3 regions of the Actinoplanes sp. NPDC049265 genome follow, and region 1 is predicted to be linked to each of the others. Evidence: riboswitches for the same ligand, from Rfam matches in the RefSeq annotation. Region 1 holds a riboswitch; each other region holds the start of a gene.

Region 1 (10,089 bases):
GTCACCTTGGCCGGGTGCCGGCGCGCGCCGGGCGTACTCGTCGTGCTGGTCTGGTCCGCGGTCCGGCCCCCCGACCGCGAAGCGTACGTGCGCTCGCTCATGACCCCTCCCCCTCCGTGCGTTCCCCCGGGCGTCGCCGCCCTCTTCCCCCGTGTGGTGCGGGCATCCGGAGCCGTTCGCGGCCGGTCACCGGTGCCTGGTTCTGTTCGACGCGCTCGACCGCCCGCAGCTTCACCGAAGCCGCTCGCGGGTTCGCCGCCACTTCCTCCGCGCTCGGCGGCTCCGACCCCTTCGTCAGAAGCCGCACGGTCGGACCGGTACCGGGCAGCTCGACCGGCAGATCGATCGGCCCGGTGCTGCGCGCCCTCGCGGCGATGGCGCGCTTGACGATCCTGTCTTCCAACGATTGGTAGCTCATCACCACAAGGCGCCCATAAGGGGCCAGCGAGTCGAGAGCCGTGGGCACCGCGGACTCGACCGCGGCCAGTTCGCCATTTACCTCAATGCGTAGTGCCTGAAACGTTCTTTTCGCGGGATTTCCACCCGTTCGTCGCGCGGCGGCCGGGATCGCGTCCTTGATCAGGTCCGCGAGCCGGGTCGTGGACGTGATCCGTCCCCGCTCCCGCTCCCGGACGACGGCCGAGACGATCCGCGAGGCGAACTTCTCCTCGCCGTACGTTCGCAGCACCCGGACCAGATCGCCCGGCTGGTAGCCGTTCACGACCTCCTCGGCCGTGATCCCCCGCGACTGGTCCATCCGCATGTCCAGGGGCGCGTCCTGCGCGTAGGCGAACCCCCGGTCGGGCTCGTCCAGTTGCAGCGACGACACACCCAGATCGAACAGGCCACTCTGGATCGCCCCATGACCCAGATCGGCCAGCACCGCCGGCAGCTCGTCGTAGACGGCGTGCACCAGGTGCGTACGGTCCGCGAACCGCACCAATCGCCGCCGGCTGTGTTCCAGCGCCTCCGGGTCCCGGTCGAGTCCGATCAGGACCACGTCCGGGTAGCGCTCGAGCACCGCCTCGGCGTGACCGCCGAGGCCCAGCGTGAAGTCGACGTGCACGGCGTCCGGCCGGGCCAGCGCGGGAGCGAGCAGCTCGAGACAGCGCTCGAGCAGCACCGGCACATGCGTGCCACGTTGCTCCCCCACGTCGACCCCCAGTCGCCAGGCTTCCTGCGTCACCCGGTCCGACCGACGTCGAATCCGTACCGCCAGATCCCCATCCGCTCGTGCCCGCTGCCGGCGGGCGTCGCGCCTGGCACCGGGGAAGAGGCGCCAGGAACTCAAGCGGCTGGAGATCTCGCGTTACGGGCGGCAGCGACGTCTTCTCGAGGCCCGTCCGTGTCACGCCGTCACAGTCCTCCGGGCAGCACCCCCTCCTCGATGTCGGCGAAGTCGTCCTCGCTCGCCGAGAGGTACTGCTCCCAGGACTGCTTGTCCCAGATCTCCACCCGCGTGCTCGCCCCGATGACCACCAGTTCACGGTCGAGTGCGGCGTACTCCCGCAGGTGCGCCGGGATGGTGACCCGGCCCTGCTTGTCGGGAACCTCGTCGTGCGCGCTGGCGAAGAACACCCGGCTGTAGGCCCGGGCGGCCTTGTGCGTCACCGGCTGCTCGCGAAGCTGCCCAGCGATGCGCTGAAACTCCGGCATCGGGAACACGTACAGGCAACGTTCCTGCCCCTTGGTGATCACGACACCTCCCGCCAGCTCGTCCCGGAACTTCGCCGGAAGAATCAGCCGGCCCTTCTCGTCCAGGCGTGGGGTGTGCGTGCCGAGAAACATCGGCCAACCCCCCAACGCCCTGCCGGCGGTTCGCGGTCCGCCGAGTCGAATCGGGCCGGCAGGTCCCCCCTGCCACTGCGCTCCACTCTACTCCACTTCCCTCCACCCGCAACCGGAATCGTGCCGTCCATGAGGCCCATTCGCAGACGAAAGCGCTGGTAGACGCGGTGGAGTGCCAGTGGAGGGCGGAGCGGCGATCATGGCGTCCGCTTTCCGACATGACGCCCAGGCGGGCATGAAAAGCTGCCCGATTCGCAGGTTTGAGCGCGGCGGAAGACGATCGGGGAGGAAAAGGGAGGACAGACGAACGCCGGCGGGGTGCGACCCAGGAACCCCGGGTCGCACCCCGCCGGTGCGAAAGTGGTTACGCCTTACTTACTAGGGCCACTGGATCAGACCAGGCGGCGCACCACGTAGTTGCCACCGAACATCTTGCGCTTGGAGACCCGGGCACCGGAGTGCGGCGAGTCCCAGATCCGCCCGTTACCCGCGTAGACCGCCGCGTGGTAGCCGTAGGAGCCGGAGCGATAGATGATCAGGTCACCGACCTGCTTGCTGCCCTTGCGGATCGCACGGCCGTACTTCTGCTGCGAGTTGGCCTTGTGCGGCAGCTTGCGCCCGGTGGTCTTGCGGTAGATGTACATCGTGAAGCCGGAGCAGTCGAAGCGCTTCGGACCGGCCGCACCGTAGAGGTACAGCGCGCCCCTGTGCCTCGCGGCCTCAGCCAGAACCTTCGCACCACTGTTGGTGACCTTGACGAGCGAGGTTCCGCTGGTGCCCGCGCCGACTCCCGAGCTGCCCAGGAAGACAGTGCGGTACCTGCCGAGACCCGTGGGCTTGAAGGAGAAGGCGTAGGCGCCGGACTTGCCGAGGGACTTGGTCGTCCAGGTCCTCCACTTGCCGCCGGAGTATGCCTGGAGGCGTACCCGGCCGGTGGTGACCTTCTTACCGGTGGCCGAGTTGGTCACCTTGGCGGTGATCTTGACGGCCGAGCCCCACTTCACCGATTTCGCGCTGGCCGACTGGGCTACCTTCGCCTTCGGCCGCGCCGCCTGAGCGGCGGTGACCACCGAGGTGGTCGCGGCGACGGCCGGCTGCGCGGCCACGAGCTGACCGGCGCAGAGGCAGAGACCCAGGGACAGGGCGATGCCGCCGGTGCCGAACTTGCGGCGCCGACTCGAGGTGTTTCCGTGCACGGTAGAGAGATCCCTCCGGCACGCCTGCGAGGTTAGCTGTCGGGTTCGGGCGGGAAGGTGTGCCCGGCCGCTCGCGCGGCTTCACCCCAAGGTCCTCAGGTCACCGCCGGTAATGGCGGAGCCGTGAGAGGACCGGAAATGGGTCCCCCGTCCCTGCCCCTCGTTGCCTTGTGTGGTGGTCATCGTTCTCGGGTCGTGGGACCGGTCGGGGCAGGGCTCGGCGTTGACCCGCATCTCCACGAGCCGTGAGCGGTTGCTCGCGGCCAGACCTTGATAACCGAATTTCCGTACGGTTGCAGACGGTGACCAGTCACTCAGCGTGATTGGCATTCCGCCCGTTGTCCGGTTTGGGCACCCCTCAAAACAAATGCCGATGCGGTACGCGATGCCACGGCTACAGAACGTCGAAGGTAACGGGTGAGTCTCGCCACACAATTAACAAACTTTGCAATGATCTTGAAGGGCGGAATGTCCGCTACTTCCGTCCCGCCGCCGCACCCATCGACCGTCTGTCCGGTTCGGGTACTGTCGCCACCGTGACGGACGGGAAGATGCCTCTACGCGCGAAAGTGGCGAGCTCCGTCTCGCGGACGGCCGCGGCGCTCTCACGGGCCGCGGGCCGCGGCGACGGCTCGGTCATCGGCGGCTGGATCGGTCTCAAGATCGACCCTGACCTGCTGAAAAACCTTGCCTCCGGGCGTGCCATCGCGCTGGTCTCGGGCACCAACGGCAAGACCACCACCACCCGGCTCACCGCCGCCGCGCTCGGCGTGCTCGGCCCGGTGGCCACCAACTCGTTCGGCGCCAACATGCCCACCGGGCACACCTCGGCGCTGGCCAAGGCCGGCACCACGCCGTTCGCGGTCCTCGAGGTGGACGAGCACTACCTGGCCCGGGTGATCGACGAGACCACCCCGCGCGCGGTCGCGCTGCTCAACCTCAGCCGCGACCAGCTCGACCGGGCCAAGGAGGTGTCGATGATGGCCCAGCTCTGGCGCACCGCCCTGGCTGACCACCAGGACATCCGGGTGATCGCCAACGCCGACGACCCGATGGTGGTCTGGGCGGCGACGGCCAGCCCGCACGTCGTCTGGTTCAGCGCCGGCCAGCGCTGGCACGACGACTCCTGGGTCTGCCCCGAGTGCGGCTCCTCGATCGAACGCCGCGAGGGCGAGTGGTGGTGCGTCGGCTGCCCGCTGCGCCGCCCGCGGGCCCAGTGGGTCGTCGAGGACGAGGGCGTCACCGACCCCAACGGCGACTGGCACCTGATCAAGCTGCAGCTGCCCGGCCGGGTCAACCTCGGCAACGCGGCCGCCGCCCTGGCCACCGCGGCCGAGTTCGGCGTACGCGCGCTCGAAGCCGTGCCCCGGCTGGCCACGGTCAGCTCCGTGGCCGGGCGGTACGCGCAGGTCGACCGGGACGGCCGCAACATCCGCCTGCTGCTGGCCAAGAACCCGGCCAGCTGGCTCGAGGCGTTCGACATGGCCGAGCAAGCGCCGACCCTGCTCTCCATCAACGCCCGCGACCCCGACGGCCTGGACACCTCCTGGCTCTACGACGTCGACTTCTCGCCCCTGCGCGACGGCCGGCCCGTGCTGATCACCGGCGACCGTGCCTACGACCTGGCCGTCCGCCTCACGGTGAACGGTGTGCCCTTCCGCCACGTAACTACCTTCGACGAGGCGATCCAGGCATCCCCACCCGGACGGCTCGAAGTGATCGCGAACTACACCGCGTTCCAGGACATCCGAGCGGAGCTTGACCGTGTCAACTGAGAGCGTCCTGCGGATCGTCTGGATCTACCCGGACCTGCTGTCCACCTACGGCGACCGCGGCAACATGCTGATCCTGGCCCACCGGGCACGGATGCGCGGCATCCCGGCCGAGACCTACGAGGTCCGCTCCGACCAGCCGATGCCCTCCACCGCCGACATCTACCTGATCGGCGGCGGCGAGGACGGCCCGCAGGCGCTGGCCGCCCAGCGGCTGATCGCCGACGGCGGCGTGCACCGGGCGGTCGCCCAGGGGTCGGCCGTGCTGGCGATCTGTGCCGGTTATCAACTGTTCGGGCACTCCTTCTTCGCCAAGGGGGCCAAGTACGCCGGCCTCGGCCTGCTCGACCTCGACTCCGACCGGGGCGAGACCCGAGCCGTCGGCGAGCTCCAGGGCGAGATGGACCCGCGGCTCGGGCTGCCTCCGCTGACCGGTTTTGAGAACCACGGCGGGCGTACCCACCTGGGGCCGGGCGTTTCGCCCCTGGCTCGAGTGTCCGCCGGCATCGGCAACGACGGCCAGACCGAGGGGGCCTGGCACGGCAAGATCCTCGGCACCTACAGCCACGGCCCCGCGCTCGCCCGCAACCCAGCGATAGCCGACCTGCTACTGCGTTGGGCGACCGGCGCGGATAGTCTTGCCCCCGTCGACGACACCTGGGCCGACGCGCTCAGAGCCGAACGACTCGCCGCAGCAAGCGTCTGACCAGCCCAAACAGCCCGACGACACCAGGAGCGGTAAGCCTTTATGACTGACACCCTGATCGCCCCGCAGGCCATCACCCCCGCGGACCCTCAGGTTGCAGCCCCGGAGCCCAAGCTGACCTGGCGGCGTCGCCTGGTCCGGTTCGGCATCCTCGGGCTGGTCGTCGCCGGGCTGGCTGTGGCCGCCGCCGTGCTGCCGCTGCGCGACATCGCCGACTCGGTCGCCGCGCTCGGCCCCGCCGCCGCCGTCGGGGTCGCCGTGGTCGGCGGGCTGCTCCTCTCGGTGCTCGTCCCCCGCACCGCCATCACGCTGGCCTGCGGCGCTCTGCTCGGCGCGGCCACCGGTGCGGCGGCCGCCCTGGCCGCCGCGGTGATCGCCGCCGCCGCCACCTACTACGCCGGGCGCTGGGCCGGGCGGGGCGCCCTGGGCGCCAAGGCCGACGGCCGGATGAAGCGCCTGGACGGCTGGCTCAACCGCCGCGGGCTGGCCGCGGTGCTCCTGGTCCGTTTCCTCCCGCTGGCGCCGTTCGGCCTGATCGGGTACGCCTACGGCACGACCAGCGTCTGCCGCAAGCGCTACCTCCTCGGCACCACCTTGGCGTCGATCCCGTCCGCGGTGTCGTACGCGGTGATCGGCGCCGCCGTGACCGCCCCCGGTTCGCTGAACCCGCTCTCCCTGGCCCCCGCCCTGATCGGTTTCGCCCTGACCACCACCATCGTCGTCCGCTGGCGCCGAGCCGCCCGCCGCGACGCCGCCCTCGCCTCCACCGCCACCGCCTGACCCACCGCGCCTCCGCGCCACGCCGCGCCCTCCGCTTGACCCGCCGGGCCCCCGCGCCCAGCGCTTGACCCGCCACGCCCCACCGCGCCGCGCGCCGCGCCCACCGCCCCACCGCCTAACCCGCCGCGCCCCACCGCCTAACCCGCCACGCCCCCGCGCCCTCCGCTTGACCCGCCACGCCCCACCGCGCCGCGCGCCGCGCCCATCGCCCCGCCGCCTAACCCGCCGGGCCCCCGCGCCGCGCCCCCGCGCCCCGCTCCCGCGCCCACCGCCTAACCCGCCGCGCCCACCGCCCACCATCTAATTCGCGGCGCCCCCGCACCACGCCACGCCCCCGCACCACGCCACGCCCCCGCGCCACGCCGCGCCCGCGCGCCACGCCGCGCCCCCGCACCACGCCGCGCCCCCGCACCACGCCTCCACCACGCCACGCCCCACCCGCCGCGTCCTCACCGCCACACCGCGCCTCGCCCTTTGCTCTGAGCACAAATACGCATCGGGCCGGGGTGATGCATATTTGTGCTCAGAGCAAAGGGGCCCGAGCGGGGTAGGTCTGGGCGGTATCCGGGCCCGAAATACCGCTCTGGACTACCACTGACGGGGTCCTTCGGGCTGGTGCTCTTCTGACAGGGTGGGCGGATGAACTTCCGTCACGCCTACCGCGCCGCCGCCGTCTCCTTCGCCGATCTGATCACCCGGGTCCCGGCCGACCGGTGGGACGCGGCCGCCCTGGGCGAGTGGAGCCTGCGCGACCTGGTCGGGCACGTCACCACCGAGTTGCGCGACGTCCCCGAGGTCCTGGCCACCCCGGCCGACGCGGTCGAGGTGCCGTCGACCGAGGCGTACTGGGCGTTCGCCCGGGTCACGCCGGTCGACGTGGTGGCCAAGGCGCACGCCGAGTCGGGGCGGGCCGCCCGTGAGGCCGGCCAGGCGCTGGGGGACGATCCGGCGAGTGTGGTCAACCAGCTGATCGGCCGGGCCACGCAGGCGCTGGCCGGGACCAAGGACAACGACGTGGTGAGCACGGCGGCCGGTGGCATGCGGGTCCGCGACTGGCTGCCGACCCGCACGTTCGAGCTGGTGGTGCACGGTCAGGACGTGGCCGACGCGGCCGGCCGGGACTTCGCTCCCGGTCTGGACGCGATGGCCGAGGCGGTGACCCAGGCGACGTTCGTGGCCGTGGCGGTCGGCGACGGCCCGCTGCTGCTGCGGGCCCTGACCGGACGCACCGCGCTCCCCGACCGCTATTCGGTGATCAGCTGACGAGCCAGTGGTTGGCAAATCGGGCATCCGTGTCACGGATGCCCGATTTGCCAACCACTCCGAAGACGGCCCCCAGCACGGCCGACCGGCGGACGAACCGACCGGCGAACCCGCGCACGAACCGACCGGCGAACCCGCGCGCGAAACAGCCTGCCAACCCGCGCGCGAAACAGCCAGCCAACCCGCGCACGAACCAGCCGACGGGCTCGAGCGCGATGCGGCCTGCGAACCCGCGGGTGGCGGACCCGGGTGCGGGGCCGCCGGCGAACCGCGTGGAGCAGGTCAGACGACGACGCTGACCAGGCGGCCCTTGACGACGATGACCTTCTTGGGGGCGCGACCGGCCAGCGCTTCGGCCACGGTGGCCAGGGCGGCCTCGCGTACCGAATCCTCGGACGCGTCCGGCTGCACCTCGACCCGGCCCCGGACCTTGCCGTTGATCTGCACCGGATAGGTGATCGACTCGGCCACCAGCTGGGCCGGGTCGGCCGCCGGGAAGTCGGCGTAGGTCAGCGTGCCCTGGTGGCCCAGCTTGCCCCACAGCTCCTCAGCCATGTGCGGGGCGAACGGCGCCAGCATCAGAGTCAGCGGCTCGACCGCCTCCCGGGTGGACACGGCCTGCGGGGTCAGCGCGTTGGTCAGCTCGATCAGCTTGGCGATGGCCGTGTTGAACCGCAGCTCGTCCATGTCCTCGCGGACCCCGGCGATGGTGCGGTGCAGGTGTTTGCGCAGCTTCGGGTCCAGCTCGGTGTCGGTCACGCGGACGGCGCCGGTCTCCTCGTCGATGACCAGGCGCCACACTCGCTGCAGGAAGCGCTGGGAACCGACCACCGCCCTGGTCTCCCACGGCCGGGAGACGTCCAGCGGGCCCATCGCCATCTCGTACACCCGGAAGGTGTCGGCACCGTAGGCGTCGCACATCTCGTCGGGCGTAACGACGTTCTTCAGCGACTTGCCCATCTTGCCGTAGCTGCGGGTGACCTCCTGCTCGCCGTAGAAGTATTTGCCGTCGCGCTCGACGACCTCCTCGGCGGGCACATAGAAGCCCCGGGCGTCCTGGTAGGCGTACGCCTGGATGTAGCCCTGGTTGAACAGCTTGCGGAACGGCTCGAACGACGACACGTGACCCAGGTCGTACAGCACCTTGTGCCAGAAGCGGGCGTACAGCAGGTGCAGCACGGCGTGCTCGACCCCGCCGACGTACAGATCGACGCCGCCGCAGTCGCCGGGCTGCTGCGGGCCCATCCAGTAGGCCTCGTTCTCGGGGTCGGCCAGCACCTTCTGGTTGTGCGGGTCGGTGTAGCGCAGCTCGTACCAGCACGAGCCGGCCCACTGCGGCATGGTGTTGGTCTCGCGGGTGTACATCCGCGGCCCGTCGCCCAGGTCCAGTTCGACCTCGACCCAGTCTTTCTTGCGCGACAGCGGGGTCTCGGGCTCGGTGTCGGCGTCGTCCGGGTCGAAGGTACGCGGGGAGAAGTCGTCCACGTCGGGCAGTTCGACCGGCAGCATCGACTCGGGCAGCGCCACCGGCAGGCCGGTCTCGTCGTACACGATCGGGAACGGCTCGCCCCAGTAGCGCTGCCGGCTGAACAGCCAGTCGCGCAGGCGGTAGGTGGTGGCGCCGCGGCCCTTGCCCCGCTCCTCCAGCCAGGAGATCATCGCCGCCTTGGCGTCGGCCACGTCCATGCCGTCCAGCCAGTCGCTGTTGACCGCCGGGCCGTCGCCGGTGAACGCGCCCTCGAAGCCTTCCGGTGCCCGTACCGTACGGATGATCGGCAGGCCGAACACCTCGGCGAAGGCCCAGTCGCGCTCGTCCTGGCCGGGCACCGCCATGATCGCGCCGGTGCCGTAGCCGGCCAGCACGTAGTCGGCGATGAACACCGGCACGCGGGCGTCGTTGACCGGGTTGACCGCGTACGCCCCGGTGAAGACGCCGGTCTTGACCTTGCCGTCGGCGGTTCGTTCCTCCTCGGTCTTGGCGGCCGCCTGGGCGCGGTAGGCCGCCACCGCCGCCGCGGGCGTGTCGTGCCCGCCGGTCCACTTCTGGTTGACATCCGTGGGCCAGGCCGCCGGGATGATCTGGTCGACCAGCTCGTGCTCGGGCGCCAGCACCATGTAGGTGGCGCCGAACAGCGTGTCGGGCCGCGTGGTGAACACGGTGATGGCCTGGTCGGCGACCGGGAAGTCGACGTGGGCGCCACGCGAGCGGCCGATCCAGTTGCGCTGCATGTGCTTGACCGGCTCGGGCCAGTCCATCACGTCCAGGTCCTCGACCAGCCGGTCACCGTACGCGGTGATCCGCATCATCCACTGCTTCAGGCTGCGCTGGAAGACCGGAAAGTTGCCGCGCTCGCTGCGCCCGTCCGGCGTGACCTCCTCGTTGGCCAGCACCGTGCCCAGCCCCGGGCACCAGTTCACCGGCGCCTCGCTGACGTAGGCCAGGCGGTACCCGTCGACGATCTTGCGACGCTCGACCGCGGACAGGCTCGCCCAGGCGCGGCCGCCGGGCGTTTCGCGTACCCCGGTCTCGAACTCCGCGATCAGGTCGTCGATCGGCCGGGCCTTGCGCGCGTCGGGGTCGAAC
Region 2 (10,089 bases), on a different contig from region 1:
GCCTGCTCGTGCACCGGACCAAGGCCAGCGACCTGCGGATGGCCGCGGCGATGGAGCACCTGGTCGAGACGCCGGGCAAGCACGCCATCACCACCGAAGGGCACCCGGACTGGCTGCGGACCACCGTCGCCTGCAAGCTCGAACCGGGCCAGAAACTGCGGGTGGTGAAGCTGGCCGCGTACGGCTGGTCCAGCCACCGCTCGCTGCCCGCCGTCCGCGATCAGGTCGGCGGCGCGCTGGCCAGTGCCCGGCTGGACGGCTGGGAGGGGCTGGTCGACGCACAGCGGGAATACCTGGACGCGTTCTGGGACCACTCCGACGTGCAGGTCGAGGGTGACCCGGAGGTGCAGCAGGCGGTCCGCTTCGGGCTGTTCCACACGCTGCAGGCCGGTGCCCGGGCCGAGCAGCGCCCGATCGGGTCCAAGGGCCTCACCGGGCCCGGGTACGACGGCCACACCTTCTGGGACGCCGAGACGTTCGTGCTGCCGGCGCTGACCTACACCCAGCCGGCGGCGGCCGCCGACGTGCTGCGCTGGCGGCACTCGACGCTCGATCTGGCCCGGGAGCGGGCGCAGACGCTGGGCCTGCAGGGTGCGGCGTTCCCGTGGCGGACGATCCGCGGGCAGGAGTGTTCGGCGTACTGGCCGGCCGGCACGGCGGGCTTCCACATCGGCGCCGACATCGCCGACGCGGTCCGACGGTACGTGCAGGCCACCGGCGACTACGACTTCGAGCGTGAGGCCGGCCTGGAACTGCTGGTCGAGACGGCCCGGCTGTGGCGGTCGCTCGGTCACCACGACCGGCATGGGCGCTTCCACATCGACGGCGTCACCGGGCCGGACGAATACACGGCCGTGGTCGACGACAACATCTACACCAACCTGATGGCGCAGCAGAACATGTTCGAGGCGGCCGAGGCGGCCAAGCGCCACCCCGAGGTGGCTCGCCGGCTGGGCGTCGACGACGAGGAGATGGCGTCCTGGCGGGACGCGGCGGCGGCCGTGCACATCCCGTACGACCGGGAGCTGGGCGTGCACCAGCAGTCGCAGGGCTTCACCCGGCTGCAGGAGTGGGACTTCGAGAACACGCCGCCGGAGGCGTACCCGCTGCTGTTGAACTACCCGTACTTCGATCTGTACCGCAAGCAGGTGGTCAAGCAGGCCGACCTGGTGATGGCCATGTACGTGCGGGGCGACGCGTTCACCCCGGAGGAGAAGGCGCGCAACTTCGCCTACTACGACGCGCGTACGGTCCGGGACTCGTCGCTGTCGGCCTGTGTCCAGGCGGTGCTGGCGGCCGAGGTCGGCTTCCTCGAGCTGGCCCACGATTACCTGGGCGAGGCCGCCCTGATGGACCTGCACGACCTGCACCAGAACGCGCGGGACGGCGTGCACGTGGCCTCGCTCGCCGGTTCGTGGATCGCGCTGGTGGCCGGCCTCGGTGGCATGCGTGACTTCAACGGTCAGCTGTCGTTCGCGCCGCGCCTGCCCAGCCGGATCACCAAGCTGGAGTTCTCGCTGCTCTGGCGCGGGCTGCGGCTGCGGGTGAGCGTGACCGCGGACGAGGTGACCTACTCGCTGCGCAACGGGCAGGGCTCGTCCCGGCTGCAGCTGGTGCACCACGGCAAGGATCTCGAGGTCGTCCAGGGCAAGTCGATGACCGTGCCGATCCCGCCGGCCACGCCGACCGGGCCGCCGCCGGAGCAGCCGGCCGGACGGGCCCCGGTGCGCCGGGCGACGAGCGGCTAGAACGGAAGAACCCCGCCTCCGATCGATGGAGGCGGGGTTCTTCGCTGAGGCTCAGAGCATTGACACGTGTACGTGGTCCTCGTGCGTGCTGGGGCCGTGGTAGTTGCTCCAGCCGCGGGTCGGGAACCAGATCTGTTTGTTCCAGATCACGTAGAGGATGCCGAGCCGGTCGGCGTTGCGGACCAGGAACGCCATCAGATCGTTGCCGTACTTCAGTGTGTCGTTGTTGTGGTGCTTGCGGAAGCCCGACTTCTCCAGGGACCAGTCGCAGGCCCGGCCCTTGGGATGCTCGAACGGGCCACCGTCGCGGTGGCAGCCGACGAAGCGGTTGAAGCCCGCCTTCTTTACCTCTTGGTACATGTGCAGGGTGCGCGCGGTGATGCAGCCGCCGGTCGTCGGGTCGTCGACGTTGCAGCTCTGCGGCCCGAAATCGCCGTTCTTGTCACGCGGGGCGGGCGCGGCGACCTTGGACGTGGCGTCCACGAAGCCGCCGGTCAGCGGGCCGCCGACCAGGGCCAGCGCCTTGTCCGCGGCCTCTTTCTGCTTCTGCATCAGCAGCACGTTGTTCTTCTGCTGCTTGACCTCTTGATCGAGGCGCGCCTTGGTCCGGGAGACCTCGTCGATCGCGTCGTTCAGCTCGCGCAGCTTGTTGTCGTTGAGCGCGTTCAGCTCCTCGAGCGAGATCGCCCGGTCGAGGAAGCCGCCGGCGCCGGGGCTGTCGAGCAGGAAGCTGGCCGTCGACAGGCCACCGTTGCGGTACTGCTGGCCGGCGATCTTGCCGACCTGCGGGAGCAGCAGATCACGCCGGGATTCCGCCTGCTTGACCTGGACAGCCAGGTCGAGCTGGGTCTTCGAGGACTTCTGGATCGCGTTCTTGGCGGCCAGGTAGCGGCGACCGGTCGACTCGAGCACGTCCTCGAGCAGGGCGTCCTGCTTGCCCTCATCGGGCGCGGCCGATCCACTCTTGGTTGTGCTGTTTTCGTCACCCGGCTCGGCGCTGGCCGGTGACGCGGGTGCGAAAACCGACATGGTCACAGCGACGAGCGGTGCCAGGGCGAGGACCAGCCACCGGCGTGGGCTTGCCGTCATGCATGTTCCTTCCGTGTATCCACCGGCCGAGTTAGCTGACGGGTTCGGGAGGGAAGCGCTCCCTACCGCGATGGCTCGCGGATTCACCCCAGAGAACGTGGTTCCCCGGCTCGCCTTTCGGGCGATTAGGTGGTGTCCTGCCGGCAACCTGGGGGAGTGCCTCCTGGCAGTGACCGGCGGCCAGCTTACCTGACGAAACGCCCCGCTTCAGCGTGGCGAAGCCGGAAAAGGTGTTATCGGACAACGACTTTACGTGACATTGACTGGTCACGTCCTATCAATGTGAGTCGTTACATTCTCACCATAGTCGAAATAACCGATGGTGCTGGAATGGTGGCGCAGAGTGCGAGGTGGCGAATATCTGATTCGTAGGTATCGTTCCTGTCGGTCAGCGTTATCAAACGGTGATCGCCGCCTAATCGCCACCCGGCGAGCCGGGGACCCAAACCCCAGGCAATGGGGTGAATCCGCGACGGCCCCCCGTCGCGGTAGGGAGCGCTTCCCTCCCGAACCCGTCAGCTAACCCGGCCGGCGGCCGACGGAAGGATGGGCATGAGGCAGAACTCTGTCCGGAGGCGATTGGCGACCGGACTGGCGGTCCTGATCGCGGCCGGCGGGCTCGCGGCCACCACCATGGCGGGCCCGGCCGTCGCCGCGCCGGGCGACAACGGCGACGACGGCGAAGGCGGCTCCAAGTCGCTGATCCAGAAGGTCGAGGACGCGTCCAAGGGCTATGTCGAGGCTAAGGAGGCCCTCGACACCTCGAAGGGGCGGCAGGCCAAGCTGGTCCTGGTGATCAAAAATCTGGACCAGCAACTCGGGCCGAGGCAGGCCGAGCTGGACAAGATCGCCGCACAGAGCTACCGCACCGGCCGTCTCGGGACGATGGGCGCGCTGATCAACGCGTCCGGCGACGGTGGGGCGAACGGCATGCTCGACCGGGTGCAGACCCTGCAGACCGTGGCGATCAAGCAGGATGCCGCGCTGCGGGACCTCAAAGACACCCGGGACCAGCAGGTGCGGGCCAAGACCTCGATCGACACCGAGATCGCCGACCAGCAGAAGCAGCTGACCGTGATGGCCAAGCGCAAGAGCCAGGCCGAAGCCGCGCTCAAGGCGGCCGGGCAGGGTCAGGACGCCGGCTCGCCGGGCGGCGGCGGCAAGAGCGCCAAGGCCAGCCCCGGCGGCAACCTCAGTGGCGGCTGCACGGTCAACGACCCGACCAGCGGCGGCTGCATCACGCCGCGTCTGCTGCACGCCATGAACGAGGCCAAGAAGGCCGGATTCACCCACTACGTGCACTGCTGGCGAACACAGAACAGCGGTGAGCATCCGAAGGGCCGGGCGTGCGACTTCGCCGCCGACAAGGGTGGATTCGGCGGCGTCGCCTCGGGTAGCAGCCGGACGTACGGCAACAATCTGGCCAACTACTTCATCAACAACTCGAGCACGCTCGGTGTGTTGTATGTCATCTGGTTCAAACGGATCTGGCTGCCCAGCAGTGGCTGGAAGTCGTATTCCGGCGCGGGTGGCGACCCGTCCAGCGACCACACCAACCACGTGCACCTGTCGGTGAAGTAACACCGGCCCCCGAAGGGGTACGGAGCCTACTTACTCATGTAGGCGCCGTACTCCTTCAGCACGTCCTCGGTCGGGCCGTCCGCCCTGATCACGCCCGACTCCAGCCAGATGCTGCGCTCGCAGGTGTCCTTGATGGTTCCCTCGCTGTGCGAGACCAGGAACACCGTGCCGGCGTCGGCGCGCAGGTCGCGGATGCGCTGTTCGCTGCGCCGGCGGAACCGGGCGTCACCGGTGGCCAGCGCCTCGTCGATCAGCAGCACGTCGTGCTTCTTGGCCGCCGAGATGGAGAACCGCAGCCGGGCCGCCATACCGGAGGAGTAGGTCCGCATCGGCATCGTGCTGAACTCGCCGCGCTCGTTGATGCCGGAGAAGTCGACGATCTCCTTGACCTTGGCCTTGGCCTCGGCCGGGGACATGCCCATGGCCAGGCAGCCGAGCAGCACGTTGCGCTCGCCGGACAGGTCGTTCATCAGGACCGCGTTCACGCCCAGCAGCGACGGCTGCCCGGCGGCGTAGACCGCGCCACGCTCGGCCGGCATCAGCCCGGCGATCGCCCGCAGCAGCGTGGACTTGCCGGAGCCGTTGCTGCCGACCAGCCCGACCGCCTCGCCCTTGTAGGCCACGAAGCTGACGCCCTTGATCGCGTGCACCTCGCGGATGTTCGCCATCTTGGTCCGGGTCACGATCCGCTTGAGGCTGGCGATCGGCGAGCCGGTCCCGGAGGCCGGCGAACCATGCACCTTGTAGACCACGTGCGCGTCGTCGACGATGACGGTGGGAACGCGCTCCCCGGTGGGGTCAGCCACGGCCGTAGCCCTTCTCTCCGCGCCAGAAGTAGACGATGCCGACACTGAACATGACCGCGGCCCAGACCAGGGCCTCGATCCAGAGCTGGGTCAGCGGGCTGGCCAGCTTGACGTCTTCCATCAGCGAGTGCCGCATCAGCTCGATGAAGACGAGCATCGGGTTGGCCTCGATGATCCACAGCTTCCACCCGTGCAGATGGTCGGTGAACCGCTGGACCGGGTAGAGCACGGCCGAGCCGTACATCCAGACCCGGATGAAGAACGGGACCAGCTGGCGGATGTCGGTCAGCTTGGAGCCGATCCGGGCCCCGGCCAGCGCCAGCCCGCAGTTGAACGTGGCCAGCAGCACGAGGATCACCGGGACGAACAGCCATTCGACGGTGATCGGCTCACCGGTGAGCAGCACGATGATGACCAGCACGGTCATCGAGGCCATCATGTTGCGCACCTCGATCAGCAGGATCGAGATGGGCAACGCGGCCCGTGGGAAGTGCAGCGCCCGGATCAGTCCCAGGTTGCCGTGGATCGAGCTGATGCCCGCCTGCGTGACCGTCTGGGTGAATCCGAAGAGGAAAACACCGGTGCAGAGGTACGCGATGAAGTTGGAGACGTCGCGACCGTTGGTGTTGAGCAGGACGCCGAAGATCAGGTAATACACCGCAGCGTTCAGGATCGGTGTCATGACCTGCCACAACGTGCCCAGCTTGGTCTGGCCGAACGACGATGTGATGCGGGCGGCCGAGTAGGCCGTGATGAAGTGCCGGTACGCCCAAATTTCCCGGAAGTACGCCGGGAGGCTCGGCAGGGCGGCGGCCGAGTGCAGGCCGTGCCGCGTTGCCAGCTCCTTGAGCGAGATGCCGGTGCCGGAATCGGCGACCGCCGTCTGGGGCATGAGGTGGCGCTCCGATCTGGATGGTCCCGCGGATCGCCGGGACCAGGGGGATTTGCGCGACAACACGATAACCAGTATCCGCCGACGAAACGCATTCGTATCGACGTACGAACGACGCTATCCGACCTAACGGCGGAACGCAACCGTTCCGTCGTAGCGCTATAGTCACTGTGTGGCGACAGTCAAGCGTGCACCGGCCGGGGCGGCGGTCCTCCGTGGGGACATCACGGTGGCCATCCGCAACGCGGTGATGAGTGAACTGGCCGAGGTCGGTTACGGCCGCCTGTCGATCGAAGCGGTGGCCCGACGGGCCGGCGTCGGTAAGACCGCAATCTACCGCCGGTGGAGCAACAAGCTCGAGATGGTTCTCGAGATCGTGTCGGATGTCGCAGGTCGTGCGGTTCCGCTGCCCGACACCGGCAGCTTCGCCGGCGACCTCGAGCTGCTCATGATGATCGTCAGTAAGGCGTTGCAACACAAGATCGCCTCGCAGATCATTCCCGACCTGATGGCCGAGGCGTCCCGCAACCCGCAGATCGCCGCGACCCTGGAGAAGGCGCTGCGGACCCACCAGCAGGCGGTCGGCGACAAGCTGGTCGGCCAGGCGGTGGCCCGGGGCGAGCTCCCCGCCGGCGCCGATCCGGAACTGGCCGTCGACCTGATCCTCGGCCCGCTCTACTGGCGGCTCGCGGTCGCCCGCACCGAGCTCAGCGACGACTACCTGGAAAAGCTGACCGTGGCCGTGCTGGCCGCGTTGCGGAGCAGCTCGGACAGCTGATCCGCGGGCATCGGGCGGGCGAAGTGGAAGCCCTGGGCCCGGGTGTAGCCCAGGGCGGTCAGCCGGTCGGCCTGCTCGGGCGTCTCGACGCCCTCGGCCACCGCGACCACGCCGAAGGCCCGGGCCAGCTGCACCACCGCTGTCGCGATGGCCTCGGTGCCGGGTGGCGGCGTGAACGACCGGTCCAGCTTGATCTCGTTCACCGGGCAGGTGGCGAGCAGGCTGAGGGTGGAGGCGCCGGTGCCGAAATCGTCCAGCGACAGCCGTACGCCGATCGCGCGCAGCTCGGCCAGGGTCTGCTGGGTGGCGCCGCCGCCGACCGCCGTCGACTCGGTGATCTCCAGGGTGAGCAGCCCGGCCGGTAGCCCGCTGCCGGCCAGCGCCGAGGCCACCTCGCCGGGGAAGCCCGGGTCACGCAACTGCCGGGCGGAGGCGTTCACCGAGATCGAGATCGGTTCGCCGGCCCCGGCGGCCCAGACCGCCGCCTGCCGGGTCGCCTCGCGCAGCACCCAGTGGCCCATCGGCACGATCAGCCCGGTCTGCTCGGCCGTGTCCACGAACGCGCCCGGGCCGAGCAGCCCGCGCTCCGGGTGCTGCCAGCGGACCAGGGCCTCGGCGGCGACGATCCGGCCCTCCGGCAGGGTCACCTCCGGCTGGTAGTGCAGCACCAGCTGGTCACCGGCGATCGCGGCGCGCAGCTCGGCCGCCAGCCGGCTGCGCTCGGCGCCCCGGGTCTCCATGCCCGGCTGGTAGATCTGATGCCCACCCTCGCCGCGCTCCTTGGCCTCGTACATCGCGATGTCGGCCCGGCGCTGCAGGTGGTGCGGGTCGTCACCGGGCCGGCCCTGGACCACGCCGAAGCTGGCCTTCACGCTCAGCAGTTCGCCCTCGATCACCGCCGGTTCGAGCAGGATGTTCGAGATCCGGGACAGGACCGTGCCGATCCGGTCCTGGGTGACGCCCTCGAAGAGGATGGCGAACTCGTCGCCGCCCAGGCGGGCCACGGTGTCGGACGGGCGTACCCCCGCGGTCATCCGCTCGGCCACGTGCACCAGCAGCGCGTCGCCGACCGCGTGCCCCATCGTGTCGTTGACCGCCTTGAAGTCGTCCAGGTCGACCAGGACCAGGCAGAACGGTGCGTCCCGGCCGGCCGCGGCGGCCAGCCGCCGGGCGAACAGGGTGCGGTTGGGCAGGCCGGTCAACGCGTCGTGGGAGGCCTCGTGGCTGAGCCGTTCGCGCTGGCGGCGGTTCTCCTGGAGCAGGGCGTCGTTCTGCCGGAAGGCGATCAGCTGGCGCAGGATGACCAGGGCGATGATCGCCACGGCGAAGCCGACCACGATCAGGTGGTCGGGGGCGCGGGTCAGGGCGGTGACCGCGAGCATGACCGACACCACGGCTACGGCGACGTACGGCATCAGGCTGTACCCGCGCCGTGGCCGGGGCAGCTCTGGCTGCTCGGCGTCGACCATCTGGAACCGGGCGCTCAGCGCGATCGTGTACGCCGCGAGCGGCAGCAGCAGCACCATCGGGTTGATCGGCAGGCCGAGCGGCAGCAGCAGGCCGACCGCCGAGCCGAGGCCACCGATGACCGCCGACGCGCCGACCGCCGCCAGCGAGCGCCGGGACATGGTCGCCACCCCGGACAGGGCGACCGTGGCCGCGGTCTGCACGGTGCCCATCCCGGCGGCCATCAGCACGATCGCGGCCAGCAGGTCGAACAGGGTGATCCGGGCCGCCTGCAGCAGCGGCAGCACGGCGAAGTGGAAGACCAGCACGCCGGTGGCCACCATCAGCGTGCCGACGTCCAGGGTCACGGTCAGCCGGGAGGACCGGGACCGCGCGCCGAGCGGCAGCTGGTTGAGCGCGGCCATCATCGTCAGGCCGCCGACCACGTGCAGGACGGTGGCGATCGGGACCAGCGCCGACCCGCCGCCGGCGGCGGCGTCGATCGCCCGGAGCGCCATGGCCGCGCCGAAGATGATCAGGCCGGCCACGTTGAGCCGCCAGTACCGGCGCAGCTCGGGCGCGGCGTTCCGGTCGGCCCGGGCGGCCAGGAGCGCCGCGAGCAAAATGATCATGGGCAACGGGAGCCAGCTGAGTGCGGGCGGCCATAGCCGGCCCAGGGCCACGGACAGGCCGAAGGCGACCGTGTTGGCCAGTACCAACACGGTCATCAGTCGGAACGTACGGCCGGACCACTGATCCACGAATGGTCAGATCGGCGGCCCGGCCGTCATTTTGAGTAGTCAGTTAGTGACGTTGAGCAAATCAAGGACGCTGTGCTGACAGCTGTGGTTGGTCGCCACCCGGGGTCCGGCCCAGTGGCTGCCGTACGCGTCGATGCTGTCCCGGTTGTTGGCGTAGTTGCTGTCCGCCTGCCGGCGCAGGTAGGTGTTGTACGCCCCGCCGGCGGCCGCGTTCAGCACGCCCAGCCCGCGCACCGCCGCACCCTTGAACGAGGCGCCGTCGCCGGCACACTCGCTCTCGTTGGGCTCGGTCAGGATCCCGTTCTTGTTCAGATACGTGCTGCTGGTCAGCGCGTCGCCGATCCGCCGGGCGGTGGCCAGCGCGTTCGCGTCCCCGGTGAGCCGGTTCAGCTGGACCAGCGCGTTGATCAGCACGCCCTGGTTGTAGGTCCAGGTCACGTCGCCGTTGTTGCGGCAGGTGCTGAGGTTGACGCCGTCGTTGACGAGGTTCGAGCCGTTCAGCATCCCGGTGGTCTGGAACCAGCTCCACCCGGCGGCGGCCCGGCCGCGGTAGACGGTGTCACCGGAGATCCGCTGGGACAGGGCGGCGTTCAGCTGGATGTAGAGGCTGTTGGAGATGGCGTTCTTGTACGTCTTGGCGGTGCTCCACCAGATGCCGCCGCCACATCGGGTGTCCCAGTAGTTGAACATGTGGTCGGCGTCGGCCCGGGCGGTGTTCAGATAGCGGCTGTCGCCGGTCAGGTCGTACGCGGCCACCCAGGCCAGACCCCACCAGCCGGTGTCGTCCAGATACTCGTTGCGGAACTGGCCCAGCCGCGAGTTCACATTCTTGTCGTAGGTGCCGGCGATGGCGTACCGGTAGCTGTTCATGCCGCTGACCCGGGCGTTCTCGATCACCGCGGTGATCGCGTTGGCGCCGGTCCACCAGCCGTTGCCGTCGAACAGGCCGGTGCCGCGGTCCCAGCGCATCATCAGCGCGGTCGCCGCG
Region 3 (10,089 bases), on a different contig from region 1:
GCGTCGGCGCCGTCGACCCTTCGCCGATGCGCTTCCGGGTGGTGGTACGGATGCCGGACCGCTGCGGATGAGTGTTGAGGTGAATTACTCTGCGTAACTCACCCCAGGTCAGCGGACATCCAAACCTGCACGGACAACGCAGAATCCACTACTGGATCAGACCCCGCTGCCGGGCCACCGCGACCGCCTCGAGCTGGCTGTGCGCGCCGAGCTTGCCCAGCAGCGCCTTCACGTGCCCCCGGCAGGTGTGCACGCTGATCCCGAGCCGCCGCGCGATCGCCCGCGGGTCGAGGCCGGCTGCCATCAGCTCGAGCACCTCGTGCTCGCGGGCGGTCAGGCCACCGGGCCGGGGACCGGCCACCGGCGCGGTGCTGCGCAGCAGGCGGGCGAGGATGTCGGTGGACACGGTCATGCCGCCGCCGTGCGCGGTGTGCACCGCATTGAGCACGTCGCCGAGCGGGCCGTTCTTGGTCAGGAAGCCGGCCGCGCCCGCGGCGGTCGCCCGCCCGACCAGTGCGGCCTCATTGCTGGCTGTGAGGATCACCACTCTGGTGTCCGGAAAGCGGTGGCGCATCAGCTCCGCGATGGCAATTCCGTCTGAATCGGACAGTTCAGGATCGAGCAGTACGACGTCCGGACGCAATTCGCCCACCAGACTCAGCGCCTCCTGCCCGGTCCGCGCATGGCCGACCCAACGCAGGTCAGGCTGGCCGTTGAGGGCCACGCCGAGCAGGTCGGCGAAGGTCTGGTGGCCGTCCACGACGAGTACCGTGATCGCTCCGTCACTCATCACGTCCACCTCCTTCCACCCCGATCCTTCAGTGATTGAGCCCCCGCGCAAACACAGTCGCCGCAGTCTATGTTCGCGCATCAAGATTGCCCGCCGTATGAACAGGTCGATCCGGTCCACGAACCGGGATCGACCTGGCTGCCCGGCCGCCGAACGGATGAGGCCGACCGGGCGGCATAACAGGTCTTTCGGTCGAGGGAACCCCCTCACGTCACAGGAGAATCAACAGCGTGTTCACCTCCGTACCCCTTGTGCCGGAGATCTCCCTGCACCTGGCCGGACCGGACCGCGGGTTGTTCGACGGCGGTGCCTTCCACAGCGACCGCCCGCCGCCGTTCTGGGAATTCGCCTGGGCCGGCGGTCAGGGTCTGGCCCGTTACGTCCTGGATCATCCCGAGGTGGTACGCGGCCGCCGGGTGCTCGACCTGGCCACCGGCTCGGGCCTGGTGGCGATCGCCGCCGCGCGGGCCGGTGCGGCCGAGGTGGCGGCGTCCGACTCCGATCCCGACGCGGTCGTGGCGGCCCATCGCAACGCCCGGGAAAATGAGGTCGCGCTGGCGGCCGAGATGGTGCAGCCTGACGTCGTTCTGGTGGGGGACGCCTTCTACACCGCCCGGGTGGCCGAGCAGATGGCCGCGACCCTCCACCGGGCCCGGCGGGCCGGCTCGCGGGTGCTGGTCGGTGACGCCGACCGCGGCTTCCTTCCGGCCCGGTTGTTCGAGCGTGTGACGCAGTACACGGTTCCGGTGCCGCGTGCGCTGGAAGAGGTAGAAGTACTCGTCGCGGTCATCTGGGAGATGCGGAACACAATGCTTTCATCAACCAACAACTTGTAGGCTGCACGCAACTACGCCGACCTACAGGGACAGCAGCACGTGATAGAGCAGGATCAGAGCGCGGCCAACCGCCTCGCTGGAGAACTTGTGCGATTCGCCCGACTGGGTGCCCGCGTCAAGGGCATGCTCAACGTCGGGGACCTCGGCGCTGAGTTCTCCGCCCTGATGCTGCTGTTCCCGCTGTGTCACCACGGCCCGATGCGGGTCACCGACCTCGCCGAGGCCAAGCAGGCCGACCCTTCAACGGTCAGCCGGCAGGCGGCACAGCTGGTCAAGGCCGGGCTCGCCCGACGCGAGGCCGACCCCTCCGACGGCCGGGCCTCCCGGCTGGCGGTCACCGAGGCCGGCCTGGCCGCGTGCACGCGACTGAGCGAGGCCCGCAAGGCGCTCGTCGGACGTGTCCTGCAGGACTGGCCGCCCGAGCAGGCCGACCTGTTCACCGGCCTGTTCGCCGAATTCAACAACTCAGTCGAGACGCTCCTGCGCAGTGACTCGGCCGCGACATCACGGGAGATCGCGTGAGTAACACCAGCACCGCGCCGGCGAGCGGACCCGCCGCCCGGTCGGCCGAATTCACCCACCGCCAGATCCTGACCATCCTGGCCGGGCTGATGATGGGCATGTTCCTGGCCGCCCTGGATCAGACGATCATGGCCACCGCCACGCGGACCATCGCCGACGACCTCAACGGCTTCGACCTGCAAGCTTGGGCCACCACGGCGTTCCTGATCACCTCGACGATCTCGACCCCGCTGTACGGCAAGCTCTCCGACATCTACGGGCGGCGGCCGTTCTTCCTCTTCGCGATCGGCATCTTCATCGTCGGTTCGATGCTCTGCGGCCTGTCCGAGAGCATGTACTGGCTGGCCGGCTCGCGCGCCGTGCAGGGCATCGGCGCCGGTGGCCTGATGTCCCTCGCGCTGGCGATCATCGGCGACATCGTCCCGCCCCGCGAACGCGCCAAATACCAGGGCCTCTTCCTGGCCGTCTTCGGCACCGCCAGCGTCATCGGCCCGATCCTGGGCGGCTTCTTCGCCGGCGCCGACAAGCTGCTCTGGATCGACGGCTGGCGCTGGGTGTTCTACCTGAACGTCCCGATCGGCATCGCCGCCATGATCGTCGTGGCCCGGGTCCTGCACCTGCCACACACCCGGGTCAGCCACCGCATCGACTGGCCCGGCGCGCTCGCCCTGATCGTCGGCCTGGTGCCGCTGCTGACCGTGGCCGAGCAGGGCCGCACCTGGGGCTGGGACTCCGGCCGGGCGATCCTCTGCTACGTGATCGGCGCGGTCGGCCTGGTCGCGTTCGTGCTGGCCGAACGGGCCTACAAGGAGGAGGCGCTGCTGCCGCTGCGGATGTTCGGCAACCGTACGGTCGCGGTCTCCTCGATCTCCAGCACCATCCTCGGCATGGCCATGTTCGGCGGCCTGATGACCGTCCCGCTGTACCTGCAGATCGTCAAGGGCTCGACCGCCACCGCGGCCGGCCTGCAGATGATCCCGTTCGTGGTCGGCATCATGTCCGGCTCGATCCTGTCCGGCCAGCTCATCGCCCGAACCGGCCGGTATCGGATCTTCCCGATCGTCGGCAGCATCCTGATGGCCGCGTCGCTGGCCCTGTTCGCCACGATCGGCGCCGACACCCCGCTCTGGAAGACCATGCTGATCATGGTGCTGATGGGCCTCGGCCTGGGCGGCAACATGCAGCCGATGATCACCGCCGTGCAGAACGCGGTGAGCCCGCGCGAGATCGGCGTCGCGACCAGCTCGGTGGCGTTCTTCCGCTCGATGGGTGGCACGCTGGGCACCGCGGTCTTCCTGTCGGTGCTGTTCAACGTGCTGCCAGGCAAGATCAGCGACGCTTTCCGTACGGCTCAGAGCACGCCCGAGTTCCAGCAGACACTCGCCTCCAACCCGCAGGCGGCACAGACCCTGCAGCAGGCGCAGGGCGGCGGCGCGCTCGAGGACACCTCGTTCCTCAGCCGGCTGCCGGAGGTCATCGCCCACCCCTTCAAGGTCGGCTTCTCCGACGGCATCCAGATCGTGTTCCTGATGGCCCTGGCCGTCATGATCATCGGCTTGGTCGTGGTGTTCTTCCTGCCGGAGATCCCGCTCGCCCAGCGCTCGGCCCAGCAGCAACGGGCCGACGCCGAGGCAGCCGAAGCCGCGGCGGCGACTAGCACGGCCGACGGCGGCCCAGCCATCAGCACGGCCAACGGCGGCCCAGCCACCGGCGCGGTCGTCGGCAGCGCCACCAGCACCGCCGATAGCGGCTCAGCCACCGGCGCGGTCGTTGGCGGCCCGGCCACCAGCACGGCGGAAGGTGGCCCGGCGTCGAGTGGCGGCGCCCACGAGTCCGCCGATCGCGCGCCGGACACGCATCACGTGCCCACGCACGCCGCCCAGAACGGCAACGGCGCCGCGCCCTCGACCGGCGGCGAAGGTGAGCCGGTCAGCGCCGAAAAGCACTGACGGCCGCCCTCAGCGAAACGAAACAGTTTCGTTCAGAGGCCGCACGCACCGCCCGACGACGAAGGGCGCGGAGTCTTCTCCGCGCCCTTCGCGCTACCCAAGCCGCACGGCCGTCTCCGCTATCCTCCGCGAGACCCAAGCCGCACGCGTTTCCGCGTCCTTCGCGCGACCCAAGCCGCACGCGTTTCCGCGTCCCGAGCCGCACGGCCGTCTCCGCTATCCTTCGCGCGACCCAAGCGGCACGCCGCCTCCGCGCCCTCGCACGAAAAAAGCGACGCCTTCGAGGTCGGCCCCCGAGGCGATCAGCGCGGGTCGCGAGCGCGGGCGGCCGCGGCGATCAGGCGCTCGGCCACCGCCTGCCGATCCATCCCTAGGCGCTGGGCCGTCTCCTGAAGAACGTCGTACGCCTCACGGACACCGCACCCCCGCTGCGCGATGATCACGCCGATGGCCCGGTCGACCGTCGCGCCCTCGCTCAGGGCGTCGCGGCGGGCGATCTCGCCCAGCAGGAGTTCGGCCTGGTTGACGATGGCCATGGCGGTGAGCAGCATGTCCGGCACGATGCCCTGCGGCCGCCGGATGTAGAGGCTCAGCGCCCCGACCGACGTCCGCTGCACGTCCAGCGGGATGGCCGCCACCGCGTGCACGTCCTCGTCGCGGGCGCAGTCGGCCAGGGCCGGCCAGCGCGGGTCGTTGGGCAGATCCTGGGTCAAGACCAAGGCTCGGGTACGCGCGGCCTCCAGCCCGGGCCCCTCGCCGGTCTCGAACTGGCAGTCGTCGACCCCGCGGCCGTCACTGCCCGAGGCGGTGAGGCTTGTCCCCTGCCCCTCGGTGATCAGCGCGACCGAGCAGCGGACCGCTCCGGGCACCGCCCCGGCGGTGAACACGGCCAGCCGGTCCAGTGCCTCGGCCACGTTGTCGGCCGACAGCAGCCGCGCCGACAGCTCGTGCAGCAGCCCGGCCACCTCGACCGCACCGGTGTCGGGCACGGCCAGCGCCCCGGGTCCGCCCGGCCGGACCACCTCGGAGGGGATGACGACGTCGGGCGCGGCCGGGAGCAGGAGCTCGGGGGCCGGTACGACTTCGGGTGCGGACGGAAGGACGATTTCCTGTGCGGGTACGACCACGGTCAGGTCGGCCGCGTCCCGGGGAGCGGGCAGCGCGGCGCCGACGGCTGGGGCGTTCGGATGGGCTGGGATGACGTGATCCGTCTCGGTGTGGTGGACCGGGCCCGCGTTCGGGGCACCGGCGCCCTGTCCCGGGTGGCGGGGACGGGCCGTGCGACGTGTCTGGTTAGGGGCGGAGGCAGCGGCCGCCGGCGGCGTGGACCGCTGACCGGCGCGCTCAGCGCTCCGTCGGGGTGCGGGCACGCGTCGGATCCTCCCACGTTCGGAGGCGGACACGAAAGTTTTGTGCCTCTACCGGGTGCCTTCGGGCCTTTCGGATGGTCCGACCGTCTCTCCCGAGGTGCGGTTTTCGATGGGTTCCGGGGCGTACTCGCGCTCGTCGGAGTCGGCCAGGATGGCCTCGGCCTGGGCCTGGGGGTCGGCGCTGCCCGCGGCGCGCTCTTCCGGCAGCAGGTCGGCGGCGCGTTCTTCGGTACGAGGATCGTTCATGAAGGTCCAAATACCCACAGGCCGGATACGTAATGCGCCGCCCCCGGGAACCCCAGGGGCGGCGCATGGGTGTCGGTGTGCATGTCGCCTCGCGGCGAGTGGCTCAACACGGCTCCAGCCGAACGGTATTCCGTGCAGGCAATGGGTGAGGCCCGGGGACACTGAACACACCGACATCCGTACACAACCGTCGGCCGCCTACCGGGATTCCAGCAGGCAATGTGACCCAGACCACAACCTCAGGGCTTCTGGGTCAGCCGGCTCGGGTCGACCTCGCGGCCGGGGTGCCGGGCCATGTACTCGGTCTCCAGTTCGGCCGTCCGTCGCAGGTGGTTGTCCAGGGCCGCGTCGGGTCCGTATCGCAGGGTGTCCAGCCGGGTCCGATGCAGGCTGGCCAGTTCCCGGATCAGGTCGTCGTCAGCGAGCCCGGCCGGGTCGATGCCGACCTCCGAAATCTCCACGCTCCGATCGCTCATAGCACTCAGCGTTGCCCGCGCGGCCAGACCTGAAACCCGCGCGTCTACCCTGGCGGGTATGAAAGGGCTGCTGACCCCGGCGTGGATTCTCCGCCACGTGGTCGCGCTCGTTCTCGTGGTGGCGTTCCTTGTGCTGGGCTGGTGGCAATACACCCGCGCCGCCGACGGCAACGCCTTGAGCTGGGGCTACATGTTCCAGTGGCCGGTCTTCGCCGGCTTCGTCGTCTTCCTGTGGTGGCGCGAGGTGAAGCTGGCCACGAAACCGGAGCGGAAGCCGGAAAAGCTCCCAGATTCGCCTGTTACCGTCGGCCGCCCGATCCGGGTGCCGTCCCGCCCGGCCGCCGAGCCCGGCGACGACGACCCCGAGCTGGTGGCGTACAACGACTATCTGGCGTGGCTGAATGCCCATCCCGGCGCTCGCCCCGGCGACTACCCCGGACCACAGAGGTAAGGACAGCATCGTGCAGGGAGCACTCACCCGTTACCGGATCATCGCCTACATCGTCGGCGTGGTCCTGATCGTCCTGGTCCTGGTGGGCATGCCACTGAAATATCTGGGCGACAACGACACCGTGGTCGCCACGGTCGGCCCGGCCCACGGCTTCCTCTTCATCCTCTACGTGCTGGCCACCTTCGACCTGGGCCGGCGCGTGCGCTGGCCGCTGACCCGGATGCTGCTGGTGATGCTGGCCGGGACGATCCCGTTCCTGTCCTTCTGGGCGGAGCGAAAGGTCAGCCGCAATTGGATCGGCACTCATTCCGAAAAGTCCGATTCCGCCACCGAGGGTCACGCATTGAATTCATAGAAATACGCGGCGAAGTCAGTTGCTTAAGTAACTCTTACAGAACTTGCTTTCCTGCGATCCATCGATAAGTTAATGCGGTTGGTTCGGTCCGCAGCCACACCCTCCGGTGGCGCCGAGCCGGCGCTGCCGAGTCTGATCGGCGGCCAAGCCGTGGTCACCCCCAGTCCGGCCCGGCGTGGACGCCACTCGTGAGCCGGGGAACCGAGCACCCGGGGTGAATCCGCGAACCAGCGGTAGGGCCTTCTTCCCGCCCGAACCCGTCAGCTAACCCGGTAGGCGGCAAAAGCGGAAGAAAGGCCTCTCAGCGTTGTCACACGCCCGCACGAGGTTCCGGGTCGTCGCCGTCGCCCTCATGGCGCTGGCGCTGACCGGTACCGCCGCGACGGCCGCGCACGCGGAACCGTCCAAGACGGAGATCAACAAGAAGATCGCCAAGGCGTCGGACGATCTCGAGGACGTTGTCGAGTCGTACAACGCCATGAAGATCGATCTCACCAAGACCGAGAACGACCAGGTCACCCTGACCAAGTCGCTGGGGCCGGCCAAGGCCGCGCTCGAGGTGGCCAAGGTCGAGATGGGCAAGATCGCCAACACGTCGTACAAGCAGGGTGACGTCGGCACGATGAACATCGTGCTCGAGGGCCCCGGCGACCTGCTCGACCGCGTGAGCGTGCTCGACCAGATGACGCGTGACCGTCAGCGCAAGATCGACAACTACACGGCGACCACCCAGAACTACGACAGCCGCCAGGCCGCTCTCAAGGGCGCGCAGACCAAGCAGAGCGCGCAGCTGAACGAGCTGACCAAGCGGAAGAAGAAGATCGAGACCGATCTCAAGAAGCTGTACGCGATGCGGACCGCCGCCAACGGCACCCCGACGTCGCCGGGCAGCAAGTACACCGGCACGATCCCGCAGATCGCCGGCTCCGCGGGCAAGGCGGTGGCCTTCGCGTACAACGCCATCGGCGTGATGTACGTGTACGGCGCCGACGGGCCGAACGGCTACGACTGCTCCGGCCTGACCTCGGCGGCCTGGCGCGCGGCGGGCAAGTCGCTGCCGCACAACGCGGCCGCCCAGATCGGTGCCACCGCGCGGATCAGCAAGGGCGAGCTGAAAGCCGGCGACCTCGTGTTCTATCGCAATGGTGGACACGTCGGCCTCTATGTCGGCGGCGGAATGATCATTGACGCCTCGCATGCCGGTGAACCGGTGAAGAAACGCTCGATGAACATCATGACCCCGACCGGCTACGGCCGGGTCCGCTAACCAGCAGCACCGACGAGAAGCCCGGCCCCGCACAGGGTGCCGGGCTTCTTCGTTCCCAAATTCCAGTGGCAGCCCTGAGCGGCATGCCAGGCCCGAACACCGCACCGCTCAGAGCTACCACTGAATTTGCCCGGCACACAGAACAGCCCCAAACACCCGGTGGTAGCCCTACCACCGGGTGTTTGGGGCGCAACCAGATCTCGCACGTGGAGCGAAGCGACCCTCGGCGGGAGCAGCGGTCCGCACCACCCACTCAGCTACGACATGGGTCTTGATCTGAAGGGGTTGAGAAAGGCCCGGCTCCCTCGACGGGAACCGGGCCGGTGGGTGAACGATCAGGCGGCCTGCAGGCCCTCGGCCCGGGCCAGCTCGCGCAGCCGGCCGAGCGCCTGGATCTCGAGCTGACGGATCCGCTCGCGGGAGAGCGAGAACCGGGAGGCGACCTCGGTCAGCGAGTGCTCACGGCCGTCCTCCAGGCCGTACCGGGCCCGCATGATGCCGGCCGACCGGTCGTCGAGGTGGTTGAGCAGGCCCTCGATCCGCGACCGCTCCAGCGCGGTCAGCACGATCTCCTCGGGCGAGGGGGCGTCGCTGTCGGCCACCAGGTCGCCGAGGTTGGTGTCACCGTCGTCGCCGACCGGGGTGTCGAGCGAGACCGTGTCCTGGGCCCAGCGGGTGAGCTCGCCGACCCGCTCGACGGTCACGCCGAGGGCCTTGGCGATCTGCTCGGGCTCGGGGTCGGCGCCGAGCTCGCGGACGAGCTGGCGGGTGACGTTACGCATCCGGTTGACGTCCTCGACCAGGTGCACGGGCAGGCGCACGGTGCGCTCCTGCTGGGCGATGGCCCGGCTGATGGCCTGGCGGATCCACCACGTCGCGTACGTCGAGAACTTGTAGCCGCGCTCGTAGTCGAACTTCTCGACCGCGCGGACGAGGCCCGTGTTGCCCTCCTGGATCAGGTCGAGCATCGGCATGCCCGAGCGGACGTACCGCCGGGCGATCGACACAACCAGTCGCAGGTTGGCCCGGATGAACAGATCCTTGGCCCGAGAGCCCTCGGTCACCAGACGCTCGAGCTCCTCGCGGCTGATGCCACGGCGGATCTCGTTGACGTCGAGGAGGTGTTCGGCGTACAGGCCCGCCTCGATCGACTTGGACAGCTCGACCTCTCGTGCGGCGTCGAGCAGCGGCGTCCTGGAGATCTCGTGCAGATAGACTCCAACGAGGTCGCGCTCCTCGGCGACCTCATCGGTGCGCATCACGGTGTTCTTCTCCACGTTGCCCACGGTCCCCTCATTGCCTTCGCTAACCCTGTTACGGGCGTTACCTGCGTCCATCTGGTCCCTCCCCGTAACGTCCGCAGTAAGGTGCCTTGCCGAACTGCCACTGATGTAACAGGTGGCGTCCCGCAGTCATTCCGGTGCTTGCTGTGAAAATCGGATTGCCGGCGGCTGGTGAGTCGAAAGTGTCATGGCAGTCTGTGCGGCGGCTGGGAGCCCGTTGCGTACTTACTGAAGAACGCCCTCGGGGAGTCATTCGCCAGGCGCACCCGGCGTTGGATGCGTGGCTTCTCGCATACCCTTCGCCCGCTTCATCACACCATCGGCCCCTCTCCTGCCACAGCGACGGGCATCACGACCAGCGCTGCGATGCTCGTCACTACCCTGTACGTCTTCGTTGCCAGCAGGGTTCAGACGCAGGATCGGCTGGTTGCCGCGCGGCTTGACGCAAACGCCGGCCGGAAAGCCGTGACGGAACGGGACCACCGTCACAATGCGCCACGCTGCGCCGCAGTTCACTAGCCCGGAAGGGTGACTTCCGTACGGG

Evidence for each region. Region 1 has a riboswitch for cyclic di-AMP ahead of ACGFIO_RS29365 (C40 family peptidase). Riboswitches for the same ligand answer to the same signal wherever they lie in the genome.
Region 2: linked by a shared signal. The riboswitch ahead of ACGFIO_RS15465 (coiled-coil domain-containing protein) and the one ahead of ACGFIO_RS29365 (C40 family peptidase) in region 1 are both predicted to bind cyclic di-AMP.
Region 3: linked by a shared signal. The riboswitch ahead of ACGFIO_RS32935 (NlpC/P60 family protein) and the one ahead of ACGFIO_RS29365 (C40 family peptidase) in region 1 are both predicted to bind cyclic di-AMP.

What each region holds. Positions count from the first base shown of each region.
Region 1 is NZ_JBICSP010000014.1:37,849-47,937, forward strand. Features, by position in the region: partial or broken gene ACGFIO_RS29350 (hypothetical protein) at 1-101, opposite strand, end outside; gene rsmH (16S rRNA (cytosine(1402)-N(4))-methyltransferase RsmH) at 98-1,165, opposite strand; gene mraZ (division/cell wall cluster transcriptional repressor MraZ) at 1,357-1,788, opposite strand; gene ACGFIO_RS29365 (C40 family peptidase) at 2,181-2,984, opposite strand; cyclic di-AMP (ydaO/yuaA leader) riboswitch at 2,991-3,172, opposite strand; gene ACGFIO_RS29370 (MurT ligase domain-containing protein) at 3,536-4,759, shown strand; gene ACGFIO_RS29375 (type 1 glutamine amidotransferase) at 4,749-5,462, shown strand; gene ACGFIO_RS29380 (TVP38/TMEM64 family protein) at 5,505-6,242, shown strand; gene ACGFIO_RS29385 (maleylpyruvate isomerase N-terminal domain-containing protein) at 6,882-7,505, shown strand; gene leuS (leucine--tRNA ligase) at 7,788-10,089, opposite strand, start outside.
Region 2 is NZ_JBICSP010000005.1:190,828-200,916, reverse strand. Features, by position in the region: gene ACGFIO_RS15470 (glycoside hydrolase family 65 protein) at 1-1,748, shown strand, start outside; gene ACGFIO_RS15465 (coiled-coil domain-containing protein) at 1,800-2,837, opposite strand; cyclic di-AMP (ydaO/yuaA leader) riboswitch at 2,841-2,979, opposite strand; cyclic di-AMP (ydaO/yuaA leader) riboswitch at 3,240-3,387, shown strand; gene ACGFIO_RS15460 (coiled-coil domain-containing protein) at 3,390-4,418, shown strand; gene ACGFIO_RS15455 (ABC transporter ATP-binding protein) at 4,445-5,224, opposite strand; gene ACGFIO_RS15450 (ABC transporter permease) at 5,217-6,116, opposite strand; gene ACGFIO_RS15445 (TetR/AcrR family transcriptional regulator) at 6,289-6,894, shown strand; gene ACGFIO_RS15440 (putative bifunctional diguanylate cyclase/phosphodiesterase) at 6,834-9,068, opposite strand; gene ACGFIO_RS15435 (glycoside hydrolase family 76 protein) at 9,141-10,089, opposite strand, start outside.
Region 3 is NZ_JBICSP010000017.1:98,246-108,334, forward strand. Features, by position in the region: gene ACGFIO_RS32890 (response regulator) at 149-790, opposite strand; gene ACGFIO_RS32895 (class I SAM-dependent methyltransferase) at 1,012-1,626, shown strand; gene ACGFIO_RS32900 (MarR family winged helix-turn-helix transcriptional regulator) at 1,714-2,148, shown strand; gene ACGFIO_RS32905 (MDR family MFS transporter) at 2,145-4,097, shown strand; gene ACGFIO_RS32910 (ANTAR domain-containing protein) at 4,400-5,467, opposite strand; gene ACGFIO_RS32915 (hypothetical protein) at 5,516-5,713, opposite strand; gene ACGFIO_RS32920 (DUF6158 family protein) at 5,953-6,189, opposite strand; gene ACGFIO_RS32925 (hypothetical protein) at 6,248-6,640, shown strand; gene ACGFIO_RS32930 (DUF3817 domain-containing protein) at 6,651-6,995, shown strand; cyclic di-AMP (ydaO/yuaA leader) riboswitch at 7,166-7,288, shown strand; gene ACGFIO_RS32935 (NlpC/P60 family protein) at 7,348-8,262, shown strand; gene ACGFIO_RS32940 (RNA polymerase sigma factor RpoD/SigA) at 8,598-9,599, opposite strand.